DNA from 2 places in the Rhodoferax aquaticus genome. Region 1 is predicted to be linked to the other one. Evidence: predicted binding sites of a transcription regulator. Region 1 holds the regulator's gene; the other holds the start of a gene.
What was found. Region 1 encodes FliA, which starts transcription of late flagellar genes. Its sites were predicted from a motif close to CTAAAGTTTNNNNNNNNNNNGCCGNTA; they were not measured.

Region 1 (11,472 bases):
GGGGAGCACTTCGATCACGGTTGCGGTGATGGAGCCCGTGAATGTGTTGGCGCTTTCAGTGCCGCCTTTGCCTGAGAAGTTGTTGTTGGTGGCGGCACCCACGTCAAACTTGCCCAAGCCCGGTGCCGTTTGGAGGGGGAGCGCTTTGATGGACGAGTCAATCGATGACGTGCGGTTCACGGTGGAGGTGGACTTTTGGCTGGCCGTCACGTTTTCCACAATTTGCACGGTCACCGTGTCGCCCACTTGCCGCGCCCTGCGGTCCTCAAAAGAGGGGCGGTAGCCTGCAGCTTGGTAAAGGCTTCCGGTTGCAGGCTTGCTTTCGGCTGCAGCGTTGGGCATGGGCGCTGCGACTTTAGGTTCTGCAAAATCCACAGCCACTTTTTGTGGCAAGGTTTGGCAGGCGCTACAGGCCCACGCCACGCCCAAGGCCATGGCTGTTCTGAAGCAGCGCGGCCATTTATTCAGGGGTTGAGTGTGTGGCATGTAGGTCTCCTGGGGCTAGAGCTGTCCAAGTTTTTGCAGCATTTGGTCTGAGGTTTGAATGGCTTTGGAGTTCATTTCATACGCCCGCTGGGTCTGGATCATGGTGACCAGCTCTTGCACCACGTTCACATTGGACGTTTCCAAGAAACCCTGCATCACAGTGCCCATGCCGTTGGCGCCAGCCGTCCCTACGTTCGGTTGCCCAGAGGCCGTGCTCTCGGCAAAGACGTTTTGCCCTTTGGGCTCTAGCCCTGCGGGGTTGATAAAGCTGGCCAGTGTGATGGTGCCAATCGGTTGGGGGTTGACCGTGCCCGGAATCTGCGCGGTGACTGCGCCATCAGACCCGATGGCGACGCTGGTTGCGTTCGCTGGTATGGTGATGCCGTTGAGCACGGGCAGGCCCGTCGTGGTGACCATGCGGCCTTGGTTGTCGATCTGGAAAGACCCATCGCGGGTATAGCCAATGGTGCCGTCAGGCATCGTTAGCTGGAAGAAACCATTGCCCTGGATCGCAACATCCAAGTTGTTATTGGACTGCTGCACATTGCCTTGAGAAAACGTGCGGCTGGTGGCTACGGTGCGAACACCTAAACCAATCTGCAGGCCTGTGGGCAGGGTGGATTGTTCCGACGTGTTGGAGCCCACTTGGCGCAGGTTTTGGTACATCAGGTCTTCAAACACCGCGTGCGATTTTTTGAAGCCCGTGGTGGATACGTTGGCCAAGTTATTGGAAATCACGTCCAGCTGCATTTGCTGGGCTTCCATGCCGGTTTTAGAGATCCAGAGGGAGTTGATCATGGTGTTTATCCTTGCAAGCCTAGGAGCTGGGCGGCAGAGCGGTCATTCGATTCCGCAGATTGCATCAGCCGGGTTTGTACTTCGAACTGACGGGCGGTTTGGATCATTCCCACCATGGCTTCGATCGGGTTGACGTTGGAACCCTCAAGCACACCCACTTGCAGACGTGCGTTGTCGTCGTTGTTCAACGGGTCTCCGGATAGGCTTCTGAACAAGCCGTCGTCGCTGCGCTTGAGTGGGTCGTCGGCGTTGGGGCTCACGAGTTTGAGGCGGCCAATGGCGTTGGCGGGTTGGTTGCCCACCTTGGCGCTGACACCGCCGTCATGCCCAATGGATACTTCGGCCCCGGGTGGCACCGTGATGGGTGACCCCCCGTTGTTGAGCACAGGCAGGCCACTGCCTGTGACCAATGTGCCGTCGGTCGATACTTCGAAATGCCCGCTGCGGGTGTAGGCCTCGGTGCCGTCCAAGCCTTGCACGGTGAACCATGAGTTGCCGGTGGCCATGGCGTCCAGGCTACGGTCGGTGCGCATGGCGGGTCCAGGCAGATCTGAGTGACCCGCTGTCGCTTCCAGTGCAAAGACGCGTGTAGTTGCTCCGTCCCCGCGCAAGGGGACCGCACGGTAGGTGGCGAGCTGCGCGCGAAAGCCCGGCGTAGACGCATTGGCCAAGTTGTTGGACAGCACGGCTTGCCGACTCGCCGCCGCGTTGGCGCCTGTCATGGCGGTGTAGATAAGGCGGTCCATAAGGGGCTTTCGTTACAAGCGGGTTAGCGCAAATTGACCAAGGTGCTAAGCGTTTGGTCTTGCGTCTTGATCGTTTGGGCGTTGGCTTGGTAGTCACGCTGGGCGGTCATCATGTCGATGAGCTGCGCGGTCAGGTCCACATTGGAGTCTTCGGTCGCCCCTGAGCGCAGCTTGCCAAAGTTACCCGTGCCGGGCGAGCCTTGAATGGGTTGGCCAGATGCGGCGGATTCGGTCCATGCGCCTGCTCCAATCGGGACCAAACCCTGCACGTTGCGAAAGTCAGCCAAGGAAATTTTGCCGCGCGCCTGGGTTTGACCGTTGGAGTACTGGGTGGTCAAGACACCTTGGTCGTTGATGGTGACCGCGGTTAGGTTGCCCGCGGTATAGCCGTCTTGGGTGAGGCTTGAGACGGCAAAGGGGGTGCCGTACTGGGATGCCGTTTTGATGTCTAGTGTTGCGGTGAACTGGCCCGGTGGCGTGCTGGCCAGATTGACATTGGGATTCTGGGAATACAGCTTGATGTCGATGGGGGTGAGCGGCGCAGTAATCTTGCCGTTGATGTCAAAGCTGACAGAGGGTGACGGCGGCACAGCGTTCAATCCGGTAACGGCTTTGGGCGGCAAGGGGGTCGTAGTGGTGGACAAGGGGTCTGGCATATAAATGTCCCATTTGTCTGCGCCCACTTTGGTGAAGTAGAGGTCAATAGGGACCGGTACGCCTTGTGAGTCATAGCCTGTGAGGGTGGTTCCATACGTTCCAATCGGTACCGGAGGGGTTGCTGTGGCAGCAATGGCAGCGCGCGAGTCTAAGTTGAACTCGGCAGAGACTGCGGTGGTGGCTTTTGCGGGAATGGGCGCACCGGTGGGAACGGTGAGCTTTTGAATTGTGGTGCTGGTGGTCACGCCCAGCAGCGTGGTGGGGTAGCCCATGAGGTTGGCACCTGAGTTGGTGACAATCGCCCCGGTGTTGGTCAGTTTGAACTGGCCATCGCGTGTGTAAGCGGGTGAGCCGTCTTTCTGGGTGATTTGGTAGAAGCCTCCACCGTTAATGGCGACATCCAGTGAATTGCCCGTGATGTTGATCGTGCCTTGCGAGAACTGTTGCGACACAGCGCCTACGGCGACACCAATACCACCACCCGCACCGCCACCTCCGCTGGGCCCTAGCGCAGAGGCTACCAATTCGTTGAACTCTACACGCGATACCTTCATGCCCACGGTGTTGGCATTGGCAATGTTGTTGCCGATCACGTCTAGGCGCTTGCCCGAGGCATTGAGGCCAGAAAGCCCGGTTTGAAATGACATGGTAGTTTCCTTGAACGATGGACGGGTCAGGCAGTGGTAGTTAGAAACACGCTACAAAATGGCTTTGATGTCGGCATAGGCCACCGCTGCGCGGCCTTTGGTTTGCAAGCTCATGGCACCGTTGTTGGTGCCCACCGATACGACCGTGTCGCGCGAGTAGGCGGTGGTGGTCATGGCGTCATTACCCTGCGTGGCTGTGACTTTGAAGGTGGGTGTTCCGCCTGCGGCGTACTTGGATGCATCCCATGTAAAGTCATTGCGCCCTGCGCTTTTCGCGCCTAAATTGAGGGTGTCGACCAACTTGCCTCCCGGGCTGATGATCTCCACGGACACCTTGCTTGCGTTGCTAGGCAGTTCGATCGTGCCTTTTGCGACACCGTTAGTGATGGAGAGCTTGTTGTCTTGAATCAAGATGTCACGACCGATCATGCTGGACCCTTGCATGACTTGAAGCTCAGAAAACTGGCTGCCCAAGGTTTTGACCGTCTCATTGAGTTGGGTCAGGCCTGATACCGTGTTGATCTGCGCCAGCTGGCTGGTCATTTGTGCGTTGTCCATGGGGTTCATGGGGTCTTGGTTGTTGAGCTGCGCAACCAAGAGCTTCAAGAAGCGGTCTTGCGAAGCATCGGCATCGCTTTGGCCAGTTTTCTTCTTGGTGTTTCCAGCATCGGCCAATGCGGCGATGGGGTCTTTGGATGTCACGGGTGTGGTCGTTGCCATGGTCGCGTCCTCGGTTTATTGACCCATTTGCAGGGTTTTGAGCATCAAGGTCTTGGCGGTATTCATGACTTCGACGTTGTTTTGGTATGAGCGTGAGGCAGAGATCATGTTGACCATCTCCTCCACCGGGTTCACGTTGGACTGGAGCACGTAGCCGTCTGCGTCCGCGGACGGATGGCTGGGGTTGTGCACCCGTTTCATGGGTTCATTGCTTTCGCGAATGGCGCTCACCTTCACGCCGGAAGATGCGTCTGAGCCCATGGGCACGGTCTCAAAGACCACTTGGCGCCCTTTGTAGCCTTGACCATCAGGCCCAGCAACCGCATCCGCATTGGCCAGATTGCTGGCCACCACGTTGAGTCGCTGCGATTGCGAACTGATCGCACTGCCCGAAACATTGAAGATACTAAACATGGACATGGTCTGACTCCTAGGGCGAAACTTGCCTACTGACCTTGAATGGCACTCAAGAGTGTTTTAGAACTGCCGTTAATGAAGCGAAGGGTGGCCTCATACCGCACCGAGTTGTCCACGAAGTTGGCGCGTTCGCGGTCCAGGTCCACACTGTTGCCATCCATGGCAGGTTGGGTTTGTATGGTGTAGTTGAGCTTGGGGCCACCAGCTTTGTCCATGGTGCTTTGCAGTGGTATGTGGTTGGGATGGGTTGTGCCTTCGCTCGTGGCCCCTCTGGCGGGTGTTGGCGCCAGTGCGGCGGACTCTTCAGCGGCATTCATGGCTTCTTTGAAGTTGATGTCGCGGCCCGCATAACCGGGCGTGTCAGCGTTGGCAATGTTGCTGGCAATGACGCGCTGACGCTCAGAGCGAAGCACCAAAGCTTTGCCTTGGAAGTCCAAGGCCTGTGTCAAATTGGCAAACATAAGTCACCCCATCATCAAAACCGCTGATGCACGACAAGGGCATGCAAAGCGTTGAATCGATTATGGGAAAAACTTGAATTTTTGAGCCTGTGAATTGGCGGTGGAAAGGCGTGCTTTTGCGTTAAATGGTTCGTGTGCTTGCGCCTACATTGGCCCAGTGCGCTATTGGAACAAGCGCGAACTTCAAGTTTCTCCACCCTAAAAACTACTGTTATGACACCGTTTCGCAACCGCCTCACCCACGCACTGCCGCTCGCGCTTGGCTTGGCGCTAGCGGGGGCTTGCCTGAATGTGCAGGCGCAGGTCCCCAACTACAGTGACTTGCAAGCCGCGGTGGAAACTTGGGCACGTGCAGCGGTTGCCAGCAATGTGGCAGCTTCTGGAACAGCCGTGCGTACCGAAGTCACCGTAGGGGGTATCGATGGTCGCTTGAAGTTGGCCCCTTGCGGCAACGTGGAGGCCTACTTGCCAGTAGGCTTGCGTTTGTGGGGCAAGACCCGGGTCGGTGTGCGCTGCATGGACGGCATGGTGCGCTGGAATGTCACCATGCCCGCCACAGTCAAAGCCTTAGGCACTGCATGGGTTGTAAAAAACCCGGTGGCATCGGGTGCCGTGATTGGTCCCACTGATATGGTGGAGACCGAGGTAGATTGGGCGGAAGAAGTTTCTCCTGTGCTAACCGACCGCTCCGCTTGGGTGGGGCAGGTGGCAACCCGCCAACTCGGCACTGGGCAAACTTTACGCCAAGGCATGGTGAAGCCAGCGCAAGTATTTCAAGCCGGCGCGCAAGTGCGGGTGGTAGCGCAAGGCCCCGGATTTTCGATCTCTTCCGACGCCCAGGCACTTTCCGCTGGAATCTTGGGGCAACCCGCCCGCGTGCGGATGGACAATGGCCGCGTGGCGACCGGGGTAGTGATGGATGTCCATACAGTAAGAATTGACCTGTAAAGCCCTGTCTTTTCAAAAAAAAGCTAAAGTACGTTGCAGCCCGGCCGATAACACTCGTACGAGGCTACGCTTATCGTAGTTTTGGAGAACGTGATGAAAATAGGTCAACCCTCAGAACTTCCTGCTCTTGTGTCTCAAGTTAATGCGCCCGCAGCCCAAAAGGCAGGGGCGGCATCGACCGCAAAAACGCAAGCCAATGCTCCCGCCAGCACCAAGTCGGCTGGAGTTGCGGTAACGGTATCCACCCAAGCGCGCGCGCTGGAGCAAGCGGACGTGGCGGAGGTCGATACCCAGAAGGTTGCAAAAGTGCGCACGCAAATTGAGCAAGGCACTTACAAAGTTAACGCTGAAGCGATTGCCGACAAGTTGTTGTCCAACGCACAAGAGATGCTCAAACGCACCACAAGTTGAGCCCACAGCAGCCGCCTGCCAAACACGTTGAAGGTTCGCAAACATGTTGAATGACCCTGTGTCACTTCAGTTAGACCAACTGGAGCTTCAGTTCTCCCAAGCTTCTGAGGCCTTGTTGTCAGGCAGCTCGGACGATATTCAGCTCGCTAGCGTGAGTTTGCAAAAGGGCGCAGTGGAATTGCTTCAATTGGTGGACGAATTAGGCCGCAATCGTTTGGACAAGCTGCGCCATGCTGAGCGGCTGCACCTGTTGGCGGCTGGTATTTCGGTGTTGCGCGAGAACTTACTCAGGCGTGCTGCATTTGTGGAGCAAGGTTTGCAAATCTTGATGCCATCTGCCAAGCGCACCACCTATAGCCCAGTGATTGGGCCTTATGGCAGTTCGAGTGTGGGTGCAAAGAGGGGTGCCATGGCTTGATCAGCCAGGCCATAAAAAAACCACCCATTGGGTGGTTTTTTTATGGGTGTAACGGTGTGCTTTCGGTCTTAGTGGGTGCGCATTTTGGCTCTCAGCCGGGCAATGGATTGGCTATGCAGTTGGCACACGCGGGACTCCGTGACGTCTAGCACTGCGGCAATCTCCTTGAGGTTCATGTCTTGTTCGTAGTACATGCTCATGATGTGCTGCTCCCGTTCCGGTAGACCCTTAATAGCCGCAACCAAAGCTGCGCGAATACGTTGATCGCGTAGCATGTTGAGAGGGTCTGCATCCGTATCCGCCACATGCCGATCTAAGAAGGTGTCGTCGTCTTCATTGCGGCGTGACATGTCTTCTAGATACACCAGCTGCGTGCCACGAACTTTGCCAAGCAGAGACTGGTAGTCACCCAAACTCATGCCTAGCTCCTTGGCAATCTCTGATTCAGCGGGGCTGCGGCCCAACTGGTGCTCTAACTTGCGCATGGCTGTTTCAATGTCTTTTTGGCTTTTTCTAGAGCCTCGGGACATCCAGTCGTTTTCGCGCAGCTCGTCAAGCATGGCGCCTCGAATGCGCTGGGTGGCGAAGGTCTCAAACTGAACGCCCTGCGCTGACTCGTAACGTGTGAGCGCGTCGGATAGTCCAATCAGGCCCACTTGAATCAAGTCATCCACCTCCACACTGGCGGGGAGCTTGGCCATCATGTGGTGTGCCAAGCGTCGAACAAGCGGCTGGTATTGTTTGATCAGCGCGTTGCGATCCATTTGGCCTTTTGCGGTGTACATCAATGGCTCCCAACGCGTTGGCCACTCGTGTGGGCCAGTGAACCGGCTTGAGCGGGGTGACTTACACAATCAGCGCTAAGTTGCAAGGTGTTTTCCAGCATGCGAAGTGCTAAGTTTTGAATGTCTACACACGGTCTGTCGTCATCAAAAGGCGCTTCAATTTGCAGGGCCGTCAGCCCATAGCCCAGAAAGTTTTTGGCACATTCGGTCAGACTGTTGGCTACGTTGCCCAACTTGTTCGGTGGGAGTGCACCTTGCCGATGCGCCATTTCCACAATGGTAGGCTCTAGCCGTCCGTTAAGCAACAAGTGCTTCAAAGAGCGGTAGCTAGTAATGAGCGACGAGCGCAAGGGCGTGAGTACCAGCAATGGGGAGATGCCTGTGTCATACAGCAGAGGAACCAAGCAGTCTGCGCTGTCGTAGATCAAAACAATGCCCTCGTTTTGGAAAAGCTGATGCAAGTAGGCGAGCGTTTGGGCTTGCGAGTCCGCCATGCTTCCTAGGCTACGCAAACCCAAGCCCGCCGGAATGATGCTCCATGCGGGCACGTCTTCTTTGTCGTCGGACGTCCAGTAGCCGTTTTCTAGGTATTGTTCTAGGCCTGGATTGGCCTCGGACTCTCGGGTTGTTCCATCGAGTACGGTGACAGCATAGCCAAAGTCAACCAATGCGGCGCATAGTCGCCAAAGTAGGGGGAGCTCAGATTGCTCGTCCCCATGGCTTACCACCGCCATGAGCTTAGGTGCCGGCGGTTCGGCAAGTTCCAGCAAGCCTGCGGCTTGGTTCAATGGTTTTTCAAGCATCAAATGCCCCCTTGCTGGCAGGTGCGTACGCAGCAGGGTTGAAGAAAAGATTGAGATCTCCAATTTTGGGGTCGAAGGCGGAGGTGGTAGCTGCGCGCATGGAGGCGCGCACAAGCTTGGAGGCATTGGCAGGCTCCCAGTCCTCAGGGACCCGCTGCCCGGTGGTCACGCCGCGCACGGTTAGCTGGTGGCGAATGGCTGCGTCAATGGCGGGCCCTAGTTTGACCGCTTCATCGATCTTCGAAAAGATAACTTGGGGGCTGCCTGGTGTTTTGAATGCGGAAACAACTTCTTCTAGCGTGTCCCCATGACCGCCAGCATTCAGTACCAGTAGGCGCTTGATGTCTGGTAGCTCCAACAGATCCAGCATTTCACGTTTGCGAGGGTCGCGTGGTGCGAGGCCTGTGGTGTCGATCAACACCAATTTCTTGTTGGATAGCAGTCCCAGTAGGTCTTGCAAGGCGGCGCGGTCATGCGCGAGGTGCGCCACCACACCGAGCATCTTTCCGTAGGCCCGGAGTTGTTCTTGCGCTCCAATGCGGTAAGTGTCTAGCGTAATCAAACCGACGCTGCTGGGTCCGTTGGTGCGCGCGCATATGCCTGCGAGTTTGGCTGCGGTGGTTGTCTTGCCAACTCCGGTGGCTCCAATCAGCGCGAAGATGCCGCCCTCTTCTTGAATGGCCGGCGCATCTGCGTCGGTGCGCAGATTGCGTTCGAGCACGTCCATGACCCAGCGCACGGTTTGTGATGCATCCATCTCTTCTGGCATGCGTTCCAGGATCGTTCGTGCCAGCGTAGGCGAGTAACCAGCCCGTATGAGTTTGAGCATCATGTTGGACTGAATGGGGTTTTGGCGGGCCTGGCCCAACCATGCCAAGGTGTTGAACTTGTCTTCAATCAGCTCCTTCATGGCGTGCAGTTCCGTCACGATCTCTTTGGGCAAACCAGTTGTTGTGTTGGTCAGAGTCGGTACTTTGCGGAGCGCAGCAGGTTTTGCTTGCTGTGGTGATTCCAGTATTTCAAACCCGTGGGCAGATGCAGCCCTAGGCCGCTCCACTGTTTTGACGGTCTTGATCGGCGCAACGGGCTCGGCGGGCGCGCTCTCGCTGCGCTTTCTGAGCATGCGTTCACGCACATAGTCTTGAAAGGACAGCGTGCTCATGGACAGCTGGCTGGCGTCATCTTCTACCTTGCTTGCCACCTGCTGGTACGTGGGCGGCGCGCCATTGCGCGCAAGGCTTATTTTTTTGCCCCCGTCTAACCCTTCCCCGCGGTCGAGTGCCTCCAGAGTTTCTTCAGCGGTGGCGACGACTTCGACCCCGTTTTCTGTCGGGCGGTTAAACAGAATCAAAGTGCCCTCTCCAAATACGAGACGGGCTTTTGCGAGTGCCTCGCGCGAGGTGGGTGCGGTAAAACGTTGGATGTTCATGATGTTGCACCTCTCAAAATGGGGCCGATACGGATAGTGTGGGTCTCTGGAATCTCACTGTGCGAGAGCACCTGAAGCCTTGGTGCCACGCGCCGCACTAGACGGGAGATGGCACTGCGAATTTGGTCTGGCACCAATAAGCAGGCGGGGACACCAATCTCCTCTTGTTTCATGGCGGTTTCGGCCGCTGTGCGTGTGAGCATGTCTGCAACGCCAGGGTCCAAAGCGGGGCCATTGTTGTTGCCCAAAGCCTGGACCAGCAAACGCTCAAGGCCCGGGTCAATTGCGATGACGTTGAGCTCTTTCACAGGGCCATAGATTTGCTGCACGATGGCGGGAGACAAAGCCACTCGCACCCGACGCGCCAGCTCGGCAGGGTCGCTCACGGTTGTGGCATGTTCGGCAATGGACTCAATGATGGTGCGTATGTCGCGGATGTGCACAGACTCGTCCAGCAGCAGCTGCAGGACTTTCTGGAATACAGCAACGGAGACCATTTTGGGTACTACCTCTTCAATCAATTTGGGCGCCAACTTCGCTACGTGTTCTACAAGCTGTTGTGTCTCAGTTCTGCTTAACAACTTGGATGCCTGTACTTGCATCAAGTGTGACAAATGGGTGGCCATCACAGTCTCGGAATCAACCACCGTAAACCCGGCCATTTGCGCTGCTTCTTTTTGCATGTCGTCGATCCAGTGCGCGGGAAGCCCAAACGCTGGGTCGGTGGTAGCGGTGCCAATCAGAGGCGTAGTAATCCCACCAGGGTTGATGGCGAGGTACATATTGGGAAAGGCCTCGCCTTCGCCGACGATCACTCCGCGCAAGGTGATGCGGTAGGCACTGGGTTTAAGCTCCAAGTTATCGCGTACATGCACAGGAGGGGGCAGAAAGCCTACCTCTTGGGCAAACTTGCGCCGCACGCCCTTGATGCGTGTCAGCAAGTCGCCTTGGCGTGTTTTGTCGACCAAGGCAATCAGGCGGTAGCCAAGCTCCAGGCCCAGTTGGTCCACAGGTTGTAGGTCGTCCCACGAGGCCTCACCATCGCTCACAGGTGCCGGTGCCGCAGCTTGGGGATCCGCAGGAGGTGGCTTGTTGGCAAGCAACCACGCGCCATAGGCAAGCACCGCAGATATGCTCAAAAACACCATGTGTGGCATGTTCGGGATGATGCCCAGAATGAACATGATGGCTGCTGTAATGCCTAAGACCTTGGGGGATGCGAACATCTGTCCCACAATTTGTTTACCGATGTCTTGGTCTTTACCCACCCGAGAGACCACCATGGCGGCAGCGACCGAGATGAGCAAACCTGGAATTTGCGCAACCAACGCGTCACCGACCGCCAGCAAGATATAAGTGTTGGCGGCCTGCGAGGCGGTGAGGTCATGCTGGAGCACACCAATGGCAAAACCGCCGAAGATGTTGATCAGCAAGATCAGGATACCGGCCACTGCATCTCCGCGCACAAACTTGGACGCGCCATCCATCGAGCCGAAGAACTCGGCCTCTTCACCTACTTCGGCACGCCTGCGTTTGGCCTCTTTTTCGTCAATAAGGCCCGCATTCAAATCGGCGTCTACGGCCATTTGCTTGCCGGGCATCGCGTCCAAGGTAAAACGCGCAGAAACCTCCGCAATACGCTCAGCACCCTTGGTCACCACCACAAAGTTGATCACCACCAAAATGGCAAACACGATCAGACCTACTGCGAAATTGCCGCCAATCAAGAAGTGGCCAAAGGCCTCA
Region 2 (11,472 bases), 1.4 Mb from region 1:
CCTATGAAGCGTCCCAAACTGAATGGCGAGAAATGGCCTAACGAGTTGCTCGTCGCGGACACACAGCAGCAGGTTGCCACTTCGCAGCGCTTGCTGCGTGCCGGACAGCGCCAACGTTAAGCCGCAAAACTGCTGAATCAATCTATCCTCACAAGGGGAAAAACGATGTCTAGGGTCATACGTACCTGCCTCTGGTTCCGTGACGGTCGCGGTCGTGAGGCCGCAGAGTTTTACTGCGCTCTGACTCCAGGAAGCCAGATCGAGGCGACATACGAGATCGGCGGAGAAGATGGCGCTTCATGGCTCATCGACTTCACACTGGGCGGGGTGCCGTACCAGATTCTCGATGCCGGACCGATGTTCACCCTAACCGAAGCAGTGTCGATTTCGGTTGAGACGGACGATCAGGCAGAGACCGATCGGCTTTGGGCAGCGCTAACCACGAACGGTGGCGAGGAAAGCCACTGCGGCTGGCTCAAGGATCGCTACGGGGTGTCGTGGCAGGTTTTCCCGAGGCGGCTGACAGAATTGACTTTGAGGGCCGAGAAGAATGTGTCTGCCAAGGCGATTGCGGCGATGAAGAAGCAAAAGAAGATCGACATTGCCGAAATCGAAGCGGCTGTTCGTGGATAGAAGTTCACCGCGTTAGCTTGACCCGGCATTCGAGCGACGCTGCGCAAAAGTCCGCCCACCCTAAGCAACGTTAAACCAGCCTGTAGCGCCCATCCAACAAGCGCAAGCAGCTACACAAAATATAGCAAACCTCACACCAACCCAAGGGTTGGGCCAAGGCTTCTACTTCACCTCGTCGGGCATTGGCTTGGGCTGGGTTAGCACCTCCACCTGTTGCTTGACTTGGTTTTGAATCTGCTGGCTTTGCTGGGCTGCTGTGGCCTTGGGGTCTACCGTGATGGTCGCAGTGGGCGTTGACAACAGTGGTTGCGGCACGCGGTTGGCAGTTAACTGCTGCTTGAAGAGCAAGCCCACCAGTGCCAGTGTGACAAGTACGCCAATCAACCCGAGAAGTGAACGCATATCAGGTCCTTCGCTGAAAATGGTTGGGACACCCTCTATCCATTGCGGGTGCCGGCGGGAACTCAGAGAACGGCCATGAGCGGCTGCAACACGCTGGCGCCCAGCTTGCGCGAGCGTTCGCCACTCCAACCCGCCGCCAAGTCTGGCAATTTGGCGTTGTCTTTAAACGGCATCTCGATGGTGAACGCCAAACAGTTGAAGTGCTGGGCAATCCAGTTGGTGGCCAGGGTGGGGTTGCCCTCGCCCGGGCCCTTGCGGCCGTAGTTGAATTCGTCTTGAAAGTCGGGGCACGAGGCCATCCAGCTGGACTTGAAAGCATTTTCCAGATCCGCCACATGCGGGGTGTAGCCGGGGTTGCCTTCTGAGCCCACTACAAAGTTGTAGGGCAGGCCTTCGTCGCCATGCACGTCTAGGCACAGGTCTACGCCGGTGGCCTTCATTTTTTGGCGCACCACCAAGACTTCGGGCGAGCGCTCTGCCGTGGGTTCCGCCCATTCGCGGTTGAGGTTGGCGCCCACTGCATTGGTGCGCAGGTTGCCACGCACCGCGCCGTCGGGGTTCATATTGGGCACCACGTAAAACACGCATTTGTTAAGCAGCTCGCGGCTTACCGAGTCGTCTTGGTCAACCAGTCGCTCTAAAAAGCCTTCGGTAAACCACTCGGCCATGGTTTCGCCAGGGTGCTGGCGTGCAATGACCCACACTTTTTTCTTTTGCGCCATGGGGGTGGCACTGTGGCTGTCGGTGATGCGCAGCAGGGTCATGTCGCGCCCTTCTACCGTGCTGCCCAAGCGCTCCATGCTCACCAAGGGTGACAAGGCGGCAGAGCTGAGCAAGTCCAAATGCTGCTCATGGGAATAGGGCTCAAAGTAGGCAAAGTAGACGCATTGGCTGTCGGGGGTCATGCGCGCGGTCATGACCTTGCCGTCAAACTGGGTGTCGATACGGAACCAGTGCTGGCGGTCTTGGCTGGCTACTACGCGGTAGCCCTCCCAGCCTTTGGGGTAGGCACAAGCACCCGCGTTCATAAACTTCATGATGATGGGCAAGCCTGCCGCACCGTGCAGCGCAAAGTGGAACCACTGGGCAAACTCAGCGGCATTGTCTTTGCGGATGTTGAGCTGGATGTTGCGGTGGTCCGTCAGGCTGAGCACCTCAATGGCGCCGGAATCAAACTGGGAAGAGATGTGAAGTTGAACGCTGGGGCTGGTGTGTTTCAAAGCGGCTCCTGTTCATGAAATTGGCGGGATTGTAGGGGCTGCTCCTTAAGTTTGCAGCCACTGTGCCGATAGTAGGCCACCGCGCAAGTTTTCAGGGAGTTTTCATATGAATATTGCCAACACCCCCGCCGTACAAGCCGCCACCGCAGCAGCACAGAGCGACACGGCCGACCAGGTGAACATCATGGTGCTCAAAAAAGCGCTAGACACCCAAGCCGTGGCCGCTTTGGGGCTGATCCAAGCCCTGCCCCAACCGCCCTTGGCCACCCAAGGCAGCGTGGGCACCAAGGTCAACACTTTCGTTTAGAAGGTTTTGGCTGCCGGGCAGCACCAGGACTTAGCCTTTGTGGGGCGCAAAGTGGTCGAAGGCTTTGACGCCTTGCGCCACCGGCTGGCCAGCGCTGTCCACCACGCGCAAACCTGGCGCTGCCTCGATTTGGCCTATGCAATGCACGGGCGTGCCGCTGGCCAACGCTGCAGCCTGCACCGCAGCACAGTTGGCGGGCGAGGCGGTGAACACCAGCTCGTAGTCGTCTCCTCCGGCCAGCACGCTTTGCAAATGCAGTTCGGGGCTGATGAACGAGGCATTTTTAGAGGCAAATTGGCCTGTTGCGCCCGTGGATACTGCGCAAGCAGCTAGCAATTGCATAGCATCCTGCGCGCGCAGCGTGGCGCCTACGCCAGACTGCTTCAAGATATGGCCCAAGTCGCCCACCAAGCCGTCGCTCACATCGGCCGCTGCCGTGGCAATGCCCCGCAGGGCTTGGCCCAAGGCCACGCGCGGGGTGGGTTGCTCTAGGCGCTGGCGCGCTTTGGCAAAGGTGGCGTCGTCTAGCGTCACATGGCCCAGTAGCACTTGCAGGGCCACATGGGCGTCGCCCACCGTGCCGCTTACATACACATCGTCACCCACCTGAGCGCCGCTGCGCAACAAGGCTTGGCCGGGCGGCACTTCGCCAAACACGGTGATGCAAATATTCAAAGGGCCTTGGGTGGTGTCACCGCCAATGAGGGCGCAGCCGTGTTGGTCGGCCAAGGCAAACATGCCTTCGGCAAACGCCTTTAACCACGCTGCATCGGCCTGTGGCAGGGCCAGCGCCAAGGTAAACGCTAGGGGGCGCGCGCCGCAAGCGGCCAAGTCGCTGAGGTTCACGGCCAAGGCTTTGTGGCCCAAGCTGCGGGGGTCTACGTCTGCAAAGAAGTGGCGGCCCTGCACCAGCATGTCGCTTGATATCGCCAAGCGCATGCCTGGCGTGGGGGCCAAGAGCGCGCAGTCGTCGCCTATGCCCAACTCCACCCCCGGCCCTAAGGGGTGCTGGGGGCGCGTGAAAAACTGGGCAATCAGCTCAAACTCACCCATGGCAGGGCTTAGTGCAGGGTGCGCTTGCCGCCGGGGCCGTCGGAGTCCACATCGCTGAGGGCATCCAATACAAACATGGGGATGTCGGCGTCAAACTTTTCGCCGTCTTCGGCCACACAGAAAAAGCTGCCGTGCATGGTGCCCGTGGGGGTGCGCAGGCGGGTGCCGCTGGTGTATTCAAAGGCTTGGCCGGGCTTAAGCAAGGGCTGCTGGCCCACCACGCCCAGGCCTTTGACCTTTTCGGTCAGGCCGTTGGAGTCATTCACATTCCAGGTGCGAGAGATCAGCTGTGCCGTGACCTCCCCCACATTGGTAATGGTGATGGTGTAGGCAAACACATACATGCCGTCATGCGGAGAAGATTGATCGGGAAGGTACTGGGGTTGCACTTCCACCAAAAATTGGTACTTGGACATAGCCCAATGCTACCTGCGAAAATGCGGGCATTGCCAACCTAACTGGAATGCCCCTGCGCATCACGCCCCCATGACCTTTCGCATTGCCCCCTCCATCCTGTCTGCCGACTTCGCCCGCTTGGGTGAAGAGGTCAAAAACGTGATCGCCGCTGGCTCCGACTGGATTCACTTTGACGTGATGGACAACCACTATGTGCCCAACCTGACCTTTGGGCCCATGATTTGCAGCGCCTTGAAGCCCCACGCCAAAACCGCTGCGGGCGTGGCTGTGCCAATTGATGTGCACTTGATGATCTCCCCCGTAGACGCACTGGCGGCCAGCTTTGCCGAAGCGGGTGCGGACTACATCAGCTTCCACCCAGACGCATCGGGCCATGTGCACCGCAGCATCCAAGCCATCAAGTCCAAGGGCGTGAAGGCGGGCTTGGTGTTCAACCCCGCAGAGCCGCTGGATGTGCTGGACTGGGTGATTGAGGACATTGACCTCGTGCTCATCATGAGCGTGAACCCCGGCTTTGGCGGCCAGAGCTTTATTGACTCGGCCCTGCGCAAGATTGAAGACGTGCGCCGCCGTATTGATGCCAGCGGCAAAGACATCCGCTTGGAGGTGGACGGCGGCATCAAGACCGACAACATCCGCCGCGTGGCCGACGCCGGAGCTGACACCTTTGTGGCGGGTAGCGCCATTTTTGGCAAGCCCGACTACAAGGGTGTGATTGACGCCATGCGCGTCGCATTGGCTGCATAAAACAAATAAAAAAACGCAGCACCTATGGGATGGTTCAGCCGGCTCTTTAGCCGCGGGCAAGAAAACGTACCAACCAAGGCACGCGCGCCCTCAGGCGTTGCCGCTGGCCATGACGCACCGCCTGCGGCGGCTACCGCGACCAAGAGTGGTGCTCCACCCCAGGATGCAGCGGTTTTTTTGCCATGGTTAACTGCCACGCAGGCCTTGGTAGACACCGCACTCAGCCCTAAGGAGCAGGCGCTTTTGGCGACGCTGAACGCACTGCTGCGGCAGCCTAGCCTGCCCGAGGCCTTGCTGCCGCGCGCCGCCCAGCTCATACCGAGGTTAGTCGCACTCATGCGTGAGCACGAACTACCGGTGTTTATGGTGGCCAAGAAAATCAGCCGCGACCCAGTGCTCATGGCCGAAGTGCTGCACTTGGCTAACAGCCCAAACTACAGGGCGGGCGAGCCCATTGATCGGTTGGAAGACGCCATTGCCCAAATAGGACACAACGGGCTGAACTGCTGTATTGCCAAAGTGCTGTTCAAGCCGATTGTGCGAGACAGTGCATCGCTGCTCACTGCGGGGCTAGCCCAACGACTGTGGGACCGGGCAGATCAACTGGCCGAACGCGGAGCCTCACTCGCCCAGCACCAACACCAACGGACTTTAGATGGCTACTTGGTAGGCTTGCTCAGCACCACGGGTTGGAATGTGGCGCTGGCTGCTTGGCGCAAAGCGGGGCTTGCCTTGCCGCTTGCGCCCAGCAAGGCGTTTGCCAGCGCTGCAGACGCTGCGACCCTGCGCCTCTTTGGCCATGCCGCCAAAGCCTGGGACATCACCGAGGGGTTTATGGCCTTTAGCCAAGACCTCTACGCCCACGGCCTGCAACAAACCCACCACCCGCTGGCCACCGTGTTGCGCCAAGCGCGACACGCTACGGAGACGGGCGTGCATTAGCCACTCCACGCAAGGTGCCCCAAGGCACTGCATCTGGCCGTCGCAATATCCCCACACTGGCCCGAGGCTTCACCCAAACGACACCGTCGGACCACAAGGCATTGGCTATGATGTGGCCCCGAAAACCTACAAGAGCGCCGTTAAGCGCCAAGGCCAAATCCGTTTCACACAAAACCGATGGACAGGGAGACAAGCAGTGACAAGCATTCAACCAGCAACCTTGCACGAACAGTTGCTGACATCCACATTGCAAGAGGTGTTTGGCGACATCGACGCCGAATCCCTTGCCCGCATACGCCCGCGCATGACCACCGTTCACCTCCCCGGTGGCGAAGTGCTGATGCAGCAAGGCGACCCTTCCGACAGCATTTACCTGGTGCTCTCTGGTCGACTGCGCGCGTCCATCTGCGATGCAGAAGGGCATATGGAATCGGTGGGTGAAATTGGGCGGGGCGAGCCCATTGGTGAGATGGGGGTTATCAGCCAAGCGCCACGCGGCGCCACCATTACGGCGCTGCGCGACTGTGTGTTGCTGCGCTTGGCAGCCGAAGACTTTACCGAGCTACTGCAAACCTGGCCCAACGTGGCGCTGCCCTTAGCCCGCAAGCTCATGGAGCGACTCTCGCGCAGCAACCGCAAGCGTTCGCAGCAACGCCACATGGTCAATGTGTGTGTGCTCCCGCTGCATGCCGACCTCGACATTCAAGCTTTGGGCGGCACTTTGCGTGACTCCATCGCCCAGCAATTGGCGCGCTCGCAGTACACCAGCCAAGCCGACCTATACCCCATTGCCCTCATTAACCGTGACGCGGTCAACCAAGCGCTGGGCGCCGGTGCTGCGGACACCGAGTTGTCACAAGACCGCCAATACCATCAGCTTCTGGCTTGGCTCGACGAACAAGAGCTGCGCCACACCATGCAAGTCTTGGTTGCAGACCAAGACGACACGCCGTGGACCCGGCTTTGCTTGCGCCATGCGGACTTGATTCTGCTGGTAGCCAACGCCCAGGGCGACTGCCAGCTCAGCGATGTGGAAGCCCAACACCTGACGCGCGAAAGCCCTGCTGTGGCTGTCACCCGCAGCCTCTTGCTGTTGCACCCTGCGGATACACGAACGCCGACCCACACCAAGCGCTGGCTAACAGCGCGACCTCACATTCCGGTAGAAGGGTTTTCGCACTTCCATGTGCGCCATGGCAATGCGGCAGATTGGGGACGTTTGGCCCGCATCGTTGCCGGCCAAGCGACTGGTTTGGTGCTAGCAGGCGGTGGCGCCAGAGGGTTTTCGCAGCTAGGGGTTATGCAGGCCTTGGAGGAGCACGGCATTGAGTGGGACATGGCTGGAGGCACCAGCATTGGCTCGGTGATGGCAGCCTATGCCGCCATGGACTTGGATGCCACCCACACGACAAAATTGGCGGCCAAAGCTTTCTCAGTGAACCCCACGGGAGACTTCAATTGGCTGCCCATCATGTCCATCATTCGGGGCAATAGGCTTGCCAACGTCATCCGTGACGCGGTGGTCAATGCATTGGGACACCCCATTGGCATCGAAGACCTGTGGAAGCCCTACTTCTGCGTGGCGTCTAACTACTCGAAAGCCCAAGCGCAAACCCTGCGCATGGGAGATTTGGCAACGTCCATTACCGCCAGCGTCTCTATACCGGCGGCCTTGCCCCCAGTGCTATCCCAAGGCGACTTACTCACCGATGGCGGCACCTTCAACAACTTTCCGGTGGACATCATGCGGGCCTCTGGTGCTGCAAGGGTCATTGGTGTGGACATGAGCCGCGACCGCTACCGCCCACTGGCGCTGGAGGCCATGCCGTCCAGCGTGGAGCTGTTTGTAGACCGCTTCTTTAGACCGCGCTCGCGCCGCAAATACAAAGGCCTACCCAGTCTTGCGGCCATTGTGTTTAACGTGGCGGCCATGTCGAGCCAATCCCACGAGAAACGCATGCGCAAAGAGCTAGACCTCGGCTTCACGCCCGATGTGTCCCGCGTGGGCATGTTGGAGTGGGGATCGTTTCACAAGGTGGTCAACATTGGCTTGGAGCATGCGCGCGAGAAGCTCGGCAGTGATCCCCGCGTCTTTCAGCCAGAGTGGTTCAACTCGCAGATATCAGCTTCGCGTTTGTGAGTGCGTAGGTGCGCTAGGGCGTGCCACGCGATCACTGCACGGGTGCGTTTAGATTCAGCCCGGCAAGCGACTCGTCTTCGTCGACCAAGTACCGATCCGTAAAAACCCCTAGCCCAGTAAAGGCTAGGGGCTCTTCAGTGGCTGACGTATCAGCGTGCTTTGGCTGCGTGCTTGACGGCGTCGGCCACATCTTTCACGCCTTGCTTGGCATCGCCAATGGCTTTCTCGGCATTGCCTACGGCTTGCTTTTGCAGGCCCTTGAGTTGCATCTCTTTGTTGTCCAAGGCTTTACCGGCCGCTTGCTGGGCTTTGCCGGTCAGGTCTTTCACGGAACCCTTGAATTGGTCTTTGTTCATAGTCGCTTTCTTGGTGGGTGGAGGGAGTGGTGTGGGCTTTGGCCACACCAGAGTCATGCTAGGCAATCGGGGCGCAGGCGTCGGTTCGCAGCGCCACATTGCAGCGCTCTAAAAACGCATGCGTGCACCGAGCCTGACCGTGCTCACCCGGTCTGAGCTGCCACCCGCAAACTTCATCAACGTTTCGTCATACAACAGTACAGCCGACCACTGCGGGTTGATGAGCAACTCCGTACCGATGCCGTAGGACCAGTCAAAGCCACTCTCGCTGCCCTGCGTCACACCGGACAAGGGTTGCGCGGACACGTCCGTATGGCCGTAGGTGGTGCCTATCTTGCCCAGCAGGTTGAACGACTGGTTGAGCGGTAACTTGCCTATGAGGCTCAAGTTAATGCCCTCGGCCTTGGTGGTGCCACCCCCGCGCGACACCTGGCCGAAGTTGGTATAGCCCAGCTCCAAGCCCACGTCAGGGCTCAGGTAGTAGTTGCCAAAGGCCACGCTGTAGGCGGTGTTGCGGTCTTCGCGGGAGTACAGGCCGTTGCCGCCACTGATGCGTGAAAAGTCCGACGGCCCACCGGTCAAGCCCACATAGCCGTGGCCTACGGGTTCGTTGCTTCGGGATTGGTTTTGGGCGAAAGCGGTGGGCGCGCAACACACAAGCGTGGCAGCCAGCAAGCCGCTGGCCGCATGCGCCAAGCGCGAGGTTCGGATGGAAGTCAAAGTCATAGGGAGTTCCCTTGGAAAACGTCAATGAAAGCTAGGCAAACTTCACTATGCAGACAGGGGCTTCCCGACTCGGTGCGCTGCAGCGCATTGCGCACAGTTCTTCTGACGCAGCAGCTCTTGCGGCAAGGGCAAGGCTTTAGACTGCTAGCCATTTCAACCCCACACCTACACACCCAACCCCCTTATGTTGACCCCTAGCTATTTGCAAGCCGCCTTGGTAGATTTAGACGGCACCTTGGTAGACACCATGGACGACTTTGTTGCCGTGCTGCGCTGCATGTTGGCCGAATTGCCAGCCCCCTACTGTGACTTCGCGGTAGAGCGTGCCACCGTGGAGCCGCTGGTCGGCAAGGGCACAGAAAACTTGGTAAAAAGCTTGCTGGCGCTCGTGGATACTGCGCAAGCAGCTATCCATAGTGAAGCAGCTCGCGCAGACGGCACGCTCACCGCGCAGGCATTGGAGAGTTACTACCGCCACTACCAGCGCATCAACGGGAGCTTGGCGCAGGTCTACCCCGGCGTGCTGCAGGGCTTGGAGGCCATGCGGGCGCGCGGCATGCGCCTGGCCTGCGTGACCAACAAGCCCACGGGCTTTGCCAAAGACTTGCTGGCCATCAAAGGGCTGGATGGTTTTTTCGAAATCACCATTGGCGGTGACGCCGTGGCCCGCAAAAAGCCCGACCCCATGGCACTGCTGATGGCGTGCGAGGCCTTGGGCACTGTGCCCACCCACACCCTGATGGTGGGCGACAGCAGCAACGACGCCCAAGCCGCCCGCGCAGCGGGCTGCCCCGTGCTCTTGGTGAGCTATGGCTATAACCACGGCCACGCCATTACCACGGTAGACGCCGACGCTTACACCGACAGCTTGGCCGAGATTCCCTGGGACCGGTGGCCCGCCGAGCTTGCGGCATAAACCCACGCACCACAGCTTTAAACCTTCGAAGAGACAAGGACACACCATGAAGATTTGCATCGTTGGCGCGGGCGCCATTGGCGGCATGTTGGGCACCCGCTTGGCATTGCACGGAACCACTCAGGTGAGCGCTCTGGCGCGCGGCGACACACTCCAAGCCTTGCGCAGCCACGGCTGGCGCATGGGCACCGCACAAGGCTTGCTGCAATGCGCGGCCACTGCCAGCGATTCAGCGGCGGACTTGGGCGTGCAAGACTTGGTCATCATCACGGTCAAAGGCCAAGCCTTGGCAGCCTTGGCGCCCCAGCTAGCACCGCTACTGGGCCCCAACACCTTGGTGATGCCCGCCATGAATGGTGTGCCGTGGTGGTTCTGCCAGCACCTGCCCGCCTTTGCCGATGCCCCGCTACAAAGCCTGGACCCTGACAACACCATTGGCCAGGCCATTGCCCTAGAGCGCGTGGTGGGTTGTGTGGTGCATGCCAGCGCCGCCACGTCGGAGCCGGGTTGGGTACAGCACCGCATGGGGCAAGGCCTGATCGTGGGGCTTGCCACCGGCGGCCAAGACCCGCGCGTGCAAGCCATTGCCGATGTGCTGGCGCAAGCAGGCTTTGATGTGACCCACAGCGGCCACATCCGCCAAGACATTTGGTACAAGCTGTGGGGCAACCTCACCATGAACCCCATCTCGGCCATGACAGGTGCAAGCGCTGACCTGATTTTGGGCGACCCCTTGGTACGTAGCTTTTGCGCAGACGCCATGTTGGAAGCCTCGGCCATCGGCACCCTGCTGGGCTGCCCCATTGATCAAAGCCCGGAAGACCGCCAGCAAATCACCGCCAAGCTGGGGGCCTTCAAAACCTCGATGCTGCAAGACGCTGAAGCAGGGCGCAGCTTGGAGCTGGACGCCATCGTCACGGCAGTGCAAGAAATTGGAACCCGGCTGGCCGTGCCTACGCCCAATATCAATGCCCTCTTGGGCCTGACCCGCTTGTTTGCGCGGGTGCACGGCCTGTACCCGAAGGAAAGTTAGCAGAGATTGTCCATGAGGGTTTGGATGGATGGCGGAAGCAGTGGCGAGGCAGTTTGGTTCCGACTGAGGCACCCATAGCTGGTGCTATGGGTAACGAAGAGGGGCCAAAATGACCACCATTGCGCCGTCAGCCGCCAAACAGCACCGAAGGTGCGCCTCATGGACAGTCTCGGCTTAGCAGAGCAGCTGTTTGCGCGCCCGGTGCAGGCGCACAAACAGGCTGGACTCGGTGATCTGCAGGCGCGCACACACGTCTTCGGACGACTCGTCTTCAATCACGCGGAACTCCATCACATCACGCAGGCCAGGTGCTAGGGTGTTGATGCGCTGCATGGTGTTTTGCAGCAGTTGGCGCTGCTCAGCCACTTCATGGGGGCCGGGGTTGGGGCACTGCAGCTGCCACACGTCACTGTCTTCGCCCTCTTCTTCCAGGCTGTCGTAGCGGGCACGCTGGCGAATCAGATCGACAATTTTGTTTTTCAAAATGGCCGTGAGCCAGCTGCGCAAGGCGCTGCGGCCCGCAAAGCTGCTGCGCCCCTGCATCACCGCTTCAAACACGTCATGCACCACGTCCTCAGCC

Region 2: a site for FliA is predicted at 2,300-2,326, ahead of EXZ61_RS03800 (YjfB family protein). Genes of this name have one in related genera too.

What each region holds. Positions count from the first base shown of each region.
Region 1 is NZ_CP036282.1:4,144,977-4,156,448, reverse strand. Features, by position in the region: gene EXZ61_RS19185 (flagellar basal body L-ring protein FlgH) at 1-486, opposite strand, end outside; gene flgG (flagellar basal-body rod protein FlgG) at 502-1,284, opposite strand; gene EXZ61_RS19175 (flagellar basal body rod protein FlgF) at 1,290-2,030, opposite strand; gene flgE (flagellar hook protein FlgE) at 2,054-3,334, opposite strand; gene EXZ61_RS19165 (flagellar hook assembly protein FlgD) at 3,386-4,054, opposite strand; gene flgC (flagellar basal body rod protein FlgC) at 4,070-4,474, opposite strand; gene flgB (flagellar basal body rod protein FlgB) at 4,501-4,932, opposite strand; gene flgA (flagellar basal body P-ring formation chaperone FlgA) at 5,146-5,880, shown strand; gene flgM (flagellar biosynthesis anti-sigma factor FlgM) at 5,974-6,291, shown strand; gene EXZ61_RS19140 (hypothetical protein) at 6,335-6,709, shown strand; gene EXZ61_RS19135 (RNA polymerase sigma factor FliA) at 6,778-7,494, opposite strand; gene EXZ61_RS19130 (P-loop NTPase family protein) at 7,494-8,297, opposite strand; gene flhF (flagellar biosynthesis GTPase FlhF) at 8,290-9,726, opposite strand; gene flhA (flagellar biosynthesis protein FlhA) at 9,723-11,472, opposite strand, start outside.
Region 2 is NZ_CP036282.1:796,556-808,027, reverse strand. Features, by position in the region: gene EXZ61_RS03815 (VOC family protein) at 166-633, shown strand; gene EXZ61_RS03810 (hypothetical protein) at 796-1,035, opposite strand; gene EXZ61_RS03805 (M14 family metallopeptidase) at 1,098-2,255, opposite strand; gene EXZ61_RS03800 (YjfB family protein) at 2,362-2,562, shown strand; gene thiL (thiamine-phosphate kinase) at 2,593-3,615, opposite strand; gene apaG (Co2+/Mg2+ efflux protein ApaG) at 3,624-4,031, opposite strand; gene rpe (ribulose-phosphate 3-epimerase) at 4,102-4,779, shown strand; gene EXZ61_RS03780 (HDOD domain-containing protein) at 4,804-5,721, shown strand; gene EXZ61_RS03775 (patatin-like phospholipase family protein) at 5,918-7,861, shown strand; gene EXZ61_RS03770 (CsbD family protein) at 8,011-8,217, opposite strand; gene EXZ61_RS03765 (outer membrane beta-barrel protein) at 8,326-8,943, opposite strand; gene gph (phosphoglycolate phosphatase) at 9,128-9,859, shown strand; gene EXZ61_RS03755 (2-dehydropantoate 2-reductase) at 9,906-10,892, shown strand; gene EXZ61_RS03750 (RNA polymerase sigma factor) at 11,067-11,472, opposite strand, start outside.